Regions from separate parts of the Endozoicomonas sp. 4G genome, predicted to be linked through region 1. Evidence: predicted binding sites of a transcription regulator. Region 1 holds the regulator's gene; the other holds the start of a gene.

Region 1 (3,415 bases):
GCACTGCGTAATTCGCTGCTATTGCCAGCCAAAAAGACACCTTCAGGACAATCCAGTGAAATCTGGTGCTGGTTTTCACCACTGAGTGCCCGCCCATCCTCAACAATGCTGTTCAGCATGGCTTTAACATCAACCCCGTTTTCATCGGCCTGAGCTTCAGCCGATTCGAGCTTGGACAGCAACAACAGGTCTGCCACCAGATTCTGCATTCTGAGTGACTGCTCCTGCATCCTGTTCAGTGCTTTCTCCCAGACAGGAGGGAGACCTGAATCCGGCCCCAAACTGTCCAGCATGGTTTCAAGATAGCCGGATACCACCGTCAACGGTGTTCTCAACTCATGGGATACGTTGGCAACAAAGTCCTTTCTCATGACTTCCAGCTGATTCAGGCGCGTGACATCTCTCACGGTCATCAGACGATTGCCTTTGCCATACACGGTTATATTAAATTGCAGCTGATGATCCGGGTTGACCGGAGAAGGGATCTCCAGGGCTTTTTGATAACCGCCCTGCTCAAAGTAGTCCGCAAACCTCGGATCACGCAGCAGGTTGGTAATCAACTGCCCCTGATCTTCAGGCATCTTCAGACCCATTAAGGTTTCAGCAGCAGGATTCCACCATTCCAGGTTGCTCTGATTATCGATCATCACAACTCCGTCATTAAGCGCAGCGGTTGATTCCTGAATACGCTCAAGTACTACGGTCAGCTTTTGCCGGGAGCGACTGTGCTGCTTCTGCAAACGATAGATGCCATCAAAGATTTCACCCCAGAATCCTTTACTCTCGGGAGGTTCTTTGCTTCTGGCCCTGGGGTCATTGAGCCAGTCCAGCAGTTTGAAAAGCTGTCGGAAACTCCAGACAAAATAGCCCCCCATCACCACACAAAGCCCTAAAAAAGGCTCGCCAACCAACCAGCCCAGGGAAAACCCAACAACCAGGTAAGCCATCATGCGGCTCAGCAAATGGGTTTTTGAAATTGTTGTCATATGACTCCCGGACAAACACCTGCTGAAAACTGGGCGGAAAAGAGAGTTAGAGGGTTAGAAAGCTAGACTCTGGTTGAGAAACGGTATCCAGTACCACGAACGGTTTGCACAAACCCTTCATAGTTACCACCCAATGCCTTACGCAGGCGTCGAATGTGAACGTCTACAGTTCGCTCCTCTACGTAGACATTGCCTCCCCAGACCTGATCCAACAACTGCCCACGGGTATAGGCACGCTCCTGGTGCGTCAGAAAAAACTGTAGCAATCGGTACTCGGTAGGGCCTATTTCAGCAGGTGAGCCATCGATGGAGACTCTGTGGCTGACAGGATCCAGTTCCAACCCCTTGATGACAATGGGAGACTGGTTATCCAGCCCACCTGCCCGGCGCAACACCGCTTTTAAGCGGGCAGCCAGCTCACGGGGGGAAAAAGGCTTGGTGATATAGTCATCGGCTCCGGTTTCAAGTCCCTGGATTTTATGGTCTTCTTCACCCTTGGCCGTCAACATAACGATGGGAATTTCAGAGGTCAGCTCATTGCGCTTCAGACGGCGGGCCAGTTCAATGCCGGAGACATCTGGCAGCATCCAGTCCAGCAGGATCAGATCGGGTTTATTATCCACAATCAGAGAGTGCGCTTCCTTCGCATCAGCCGCCTCAAGACAGTCGTACCCTGCCATTTCCAGAGCAACGATCACCATCTCGCGAATAGGTGCTTCGTCATCTACGATCAGAATGGTCTTTCCTGGCATTGATCTCTACCTGCTTATCTATCAATTCGACTGCGGCGGTGATATCAGGGTGTTGGTCAGCTCAGGCTCGTTTAGGCCGGGGCTGTTTTTCAAAAGTTTAATCAACCGCACTATACACCGGCTATTACACTCTTGAAATGTTACAGGCAGATGACACCTCCAGACTGACATCACAGTTTGAGAATGAAGACAACTATTTCAGACCTTGCAGAGCAGGGGTTCCAGCCATGAGATCACCAATAACTCACCACCAAACCAGCAAAAACAATGGCCCCAACCCAGTGGTTATTCAGAAATGCCTTGAAACAAGCCTCACGCTCACGTCGACGGGTTAGCCACTGCTGATAAACGAAAAAGGCTGCTACCGCAGTCAGTGAAAGGAAGTACAGAAAACCCAGCGCCAGCTGATGACCGACCATGGCCAGAGTCACCAGAGTAAGCACCTGTAAACTACCTATGATCAGGTTATCCATATCACCAAAAAGAATCGCTGTAGACTTGATGCCTACTTTCAGGTCATCGTCACGATCCACCATGGCGTATTGAGTATCGTAGGCCACCGTCCAAAACAGATTGGCGAGAAATATCAGCCAGGCAGTGCTTCCCAGGACTCCGCTCTGCGCCGCAAAAGCCATAGGTATTGACCAACCAAAAGCAGCCCCCAATACCACCTGGGGCAGATGCGTGTGGCGTTTTGCAAAAGGATAGGCCGAAGCCAGCAATAATGCGGCAAAAGACAGTTGAATCGTAAGGGTATTGGTAAAGAGCACGAGAATAAAAGCCACCAGCACCATGCCTGCAAAATACATCAGTGCTTCTTTTTCCCGAATTCTCCCCGTCACCAGTGGTCGGTTACGTGTGCGTTTAACATGACCGTCCACTTTCCTGTCGGCAAAGTCATTGATGACACAACCGGCACTGCGCATCAGAACCACACCGACCGAAAAAATCACCAGATTTGCCAGATCCGGCACACCTTCTGCAGCAACCCAGAGTGCCCACATAGTAGGCCAGAGCAACAGATAGATACCGATGGGTCGATCGAGTCGAGCCAGCTGTAAAAAGTCTTTCAAACGGGGGAATCGCTGTAGAACCGCATTTGTGCCCGCTAATCCCCGCATGGGTTTCCTGAGTTGCATCATAATGTTTGGCTGGCTGTATGGCTGAGTACTGATCGCCAGTTTATCAGGTCATAGCCAGTTCTTGCTTATTTGTCTGCCCAGGCAGGTCTGGCAAAAAGATTTCACAAACAGAAATAGGCTTTTCGTGTAAATAAAATAACGACCGCCTTCCCCAGGCTGTTTCGTCTGAATATTTTTCCACCAGATAAGGATTGAACTGACGAGCCGGCAGTTCCGCCAGTTCAAATGGCCCCCGGCGCATGCCAGGGTGGTTAAATAAAAACTCACCCAGGGGTTTACTGCCCAGTTGCAGCAGCTCCCTGTTAGTGCCCACAAGACTGCTGTGAGGCAAGACACTGCGCGCAAAGACCCTGGGCCTACCGCCGCAGATTAACAGAACCTCCCTGATGGAAGCCATTTTGCTGCAGTGCCCGTTTCTGAAGGATCCTGCTAATCCATCAAAGGCAGGCATCGCCTTTAGCGGCTCATGATTATTAAGAAACTTCAGTTCCGAATAGGTTGGCATAAGGGTTCCATGACGAATAACCTGAACACT
Region 2 (3,415 bases), 2.4 Mb from region 1:
TGATCACCACCAGACGCCCACCCGGTTTGAGCACCTCCAATGCGATATCCAGGCCATCCACCAGATCGTCCAGTTCGCGATTGACATGGATACGAATGGCCTGAAACGCACGGGTAGCCGGATGCTTGCCCTTCTCTCTGGAAGGACTGGCTGAGGCGATAATGGCCGCCAGCCGCTTCGTCGTCGTAACAGGCTCTGCTTCTCGTTCCCTGACAATAGCCCTGGCAATTCTGCGCGAAAAGCGATCTTCGCCGAACTCCCAGATCACCTTGCTGATTTCCTGCTCTTCGGCTCGATTAATCCAGTCTGCCGCACTTTCTCCCCCGGTAGTGTTCATCCGCATATCCAGCGGGCCATCCTGCATAAAACTAAAGCCCCGCTCAGCGTTGTCAAGCTGAGGTGAAGAAACCCCCAGATCCAACAAAACCCCATCCACCTGCTGACCCGTAAGAGCCTCTTCCAACTCTGTAAAAGAGCCGTGGTATATGGAAAAACGGCTATCCATTCCGGCCAGCTCCTGTGCTGCGGCAATCGCCCTCGGATCTTTATCAATCCCTATCAGCCTGCCTTTGTCAGACAGCATTTCCAGAACTGCACGACTGTGTCCGCCCCGGCCAAATGTTCCGTCAACATAGAGACCGTCCGGGTCTGTCACCAACGCTTCAACCGCTTCCTTTAACAGCACGGTAATGTGCTGATCTGATTGCTCTTGCAATGTCATCTATCGTGCCCGGGCGTATACCCATTACAGGGACAAAGACTGGAGCTCAACCGGCACTTCAGTGGATTCACTGGCCTCTTGAAGATAATCGTCTCGCCGCTGGTTCCAGCAGGCTTCATCCCAGAGTTCAAACTTTTTGCCCTGCCCCAGCAGAATGCAGCGTTTATTCAGGCCTGCATAATCCCTGAGCAAGGGAGGTACTAAAACTCGGCCACTGCCGTCCATATCAATGTCGGTGGCGTGTCCGATAAGAAGTCTTTGTATTCGGCGTGTCATCGGATGAAAACTGGGCAGGGCTTCAATCTTTGCCTGAATGGACTCCCACTCATCCTGCGGATAAATCAATAGGCAGGGCTCGTCGGTATCGATGGTTGCCACCAAGCTGCCTTCACAACGATCCTTCAATACCTGCCGATAACGGGTAGGTACTGCAAGACGCCCCTTGGCATCGAGGTTGATGGCATTAACCCCTCGAAACAAACCGATTCCCCCAAGTCAAATCAGACAGAATGGCAGGCTGCAATCCGAAGAGAAAAAGTGTTCACCGACACCCTTCATCCCCACATCATGCTCATTAAACTCCACATTTATCCACTTTACTCCACTGAAGCACACTATAGGAACCTGAAAAACCCACGTCAAGGTCAGAATCTGTCTGACGAGTCAAAGAATTGACTTATCCGGAAAGCCGATAACCAGTGCCCTGCATCAAAAAAGTGCATAAAAATGAGCAGCTTGGAGAGAAGAATTGTTTAAGCCCATGAAGCATAAAAGCCGCCTGAAAAAATTGTAAAAATTTTAGACAACGGCCGACTCTGATGGACACAACCCCAACTATGACAAAAAAGGCTGCTGTGGTTCCGGGAATAGAAAGAGGAAGAAAAAGAAAGTCTCGAGCTGGCCTGTAAGCCGGGTTCTGTCCAACCTGTCAACAGGTCTGGGCAATCATTCATCTGGGATGTCTGTCACCAGACACCTCAAGCAACCTACCCGAATCCAGTGCGGGTCACACCTCAGGATTCCTATTTGGTCTTGCTCCAGGCGGGGTTTACCATGCCATGAACTGTTGCCAGCCATGCGGTGCGCTCTTACCGCACCCTTTCACCCTTACCGGTCACCGGATGGCGACTTAGGCGGTCTGCTCTCTGCTGCACTTTCCGTAGGCTTTCGCCCCCCAGGCGTTACCTGGCGCCTTACCCTCTGGAGCCCGGACTTTCCTCCACCAGCTACTGAAAACAGCATCTGACAGCGACTGCCCGGCCAACTCGAGGCGGCGAATACTACCGAATGATTTCCTTCACTGCAATTCATTCATTTCGCACTCTTAAAACATCAACAAAATATCAACCGGATGGCATTGTCATATTTCTGTAACCAACCAGTGTCATATTTCTGCAACCAAAATGTCATCTTGATTATTTACTGTTCACTTTTCTATTCACTCTGTAAAAGGAATCATTACTTATGGCCATTAAACCCCTCGCTGGCCTCGCCGTTGCAGCGGCACTGATCAGCACGCAGGCACAAGCCAAAACAGAGATTGAGTGGTGGCACGCCATGGGCGGTGCGCTGGGCACCAAAGTCAATGAGATTGCCGCAGACTTTAACGCCAGCCAGTCAGAGTATGAAATTAAGCCTGTCTTCAAAGGCAGCTATGCAGAAACCATGACCGGCGCCATCGCCGCCTTCCGGGCAAAAGAACAGCCAGAAATTGTGCAGGTATTCGAAGTTGGCACCGCCACCATGATGGGCGCGAAACAGGCGATTTACCCGGTTCACCAATTGATGGCGGACACTAAAGAGCCTTTTAACCCGGATGATTACCTTTCCGCTGTCACCGGCTACTACACCACTAACGAAGGCAAGATGCTTTCTCTGCCATTCAACAGTTCAACGCCCGTGCTTTATTACAACAAAGACATGTTTGCCAAGGCCGGTGTAAAGCAACCACCCAAGACCTGGAAAGAGATGGAAGCAGTCTCTCGCAAGCTACTGGCCTCTGGTGCAACCTGTGGTTTTAGTACAACATGGCAGTCATGGACCCAGATCGAGAACTTCGGCGCACGTAATAACATTCCGGTAGGCACCAGGAACAACGGCTTTGCGGGGCTTGATGCGGAACTGAAGTTCAACGACTCAAGGTTCGTTAACCATATCGATCGAATGGGTCAGTGGTCGAAAGAAGGCCTCTTTAAATACGGCGGTCGCCAAGATGAAGGTATGCCGCTGTTCTACACCCAGCAATGTGCAATGACCATGGGCTCTTCAGCCAGTCTTGCGGGCATTCAGGAGAACATGAAAGACGTTGATGTCGGCGTTGCCCAATTGCCTTACAATTCGGAGCTGGTTGCCAAACCACAAAACACCATTATTGGTGGTGCCTCGCTTTGGGTGCTTCGTGGCCACTCAAGTGAAGAGTACAAAGGTGTAGCCAAGTTCTTCAGCTATCTGTCAAGTCCGGAAGTTCAGGCCGACTGGCACCAGTTCACAGGCTACCTGCCCATCACCAAAGCCGCTTACGAGCTGACGAAAAAGCAAGGCTTCTACGAGAAGCATCCGGGCACCGACGTAGCGGTTCTGCAAATGACCTCTACCGAGCCAACGGTGAACTCAAAAGGTATTCGCTTCGGTAACTTCCTGCAAATCCGTGACATTATCAACGAAGAGCTGGAAGCGGTATGGGCGGGTGATGCC

What was found. The regulator PhoB, encoded in region 1, activates phosphate uptake and scavenging genes when phosphate is short. The targets are predictions, from matches to a motif close to TGTCATANNNNTGTCANA.
Region 2: a site for PhoB is predicted at 2,080-2,097, ahead of ugpB (sn-glycerol-3-phosphate ABC transporter substrate-binding protein UgpB). Genes of this name have one in related genera too.

What each region holds. Positions count from the first base shown of each region.
Region 1 is NZ_CP082909.1:5,010,202-5,013,616, forward strand. Features, by position in the region: gene phoR (phosphate regulon sensor histidine kinase PhoR) at 1-986, opposite strand, end outside; gene phoB (phosphate regulon transcriptional regulator PhoB) at 1,049-1,738, opposite strand; gene ubiA (4-hydroxybenzoate octaprenyltransferase) at 1,972-2,859, opposite strand; gene K7B67_RS19710 (chorismate lyase) at 2,924-3,415, opposite strand, start outside.
Region 2 is NZ_CP082909.1:1,445,265-1,448,679, reverse strand. Features, by position in the region: gene rsmH (16S rRNA (cytosine(1402)-N(4))-methyltransferase RsmH) at 1-721, opposite strand, end outside; gene mraZ (division/cell wall cluster transcriptional repressor MraZ) at 746-1,201, opposite strand; RNA gene rnpB (RNase P RNA component class A) at 1,611-1,989, opposite strand; gene ugpB (sn-glycerol-3-phosphate ABC transporter substrate-binding protein UgpB) at 2,186-3,415, shown strand, end outside.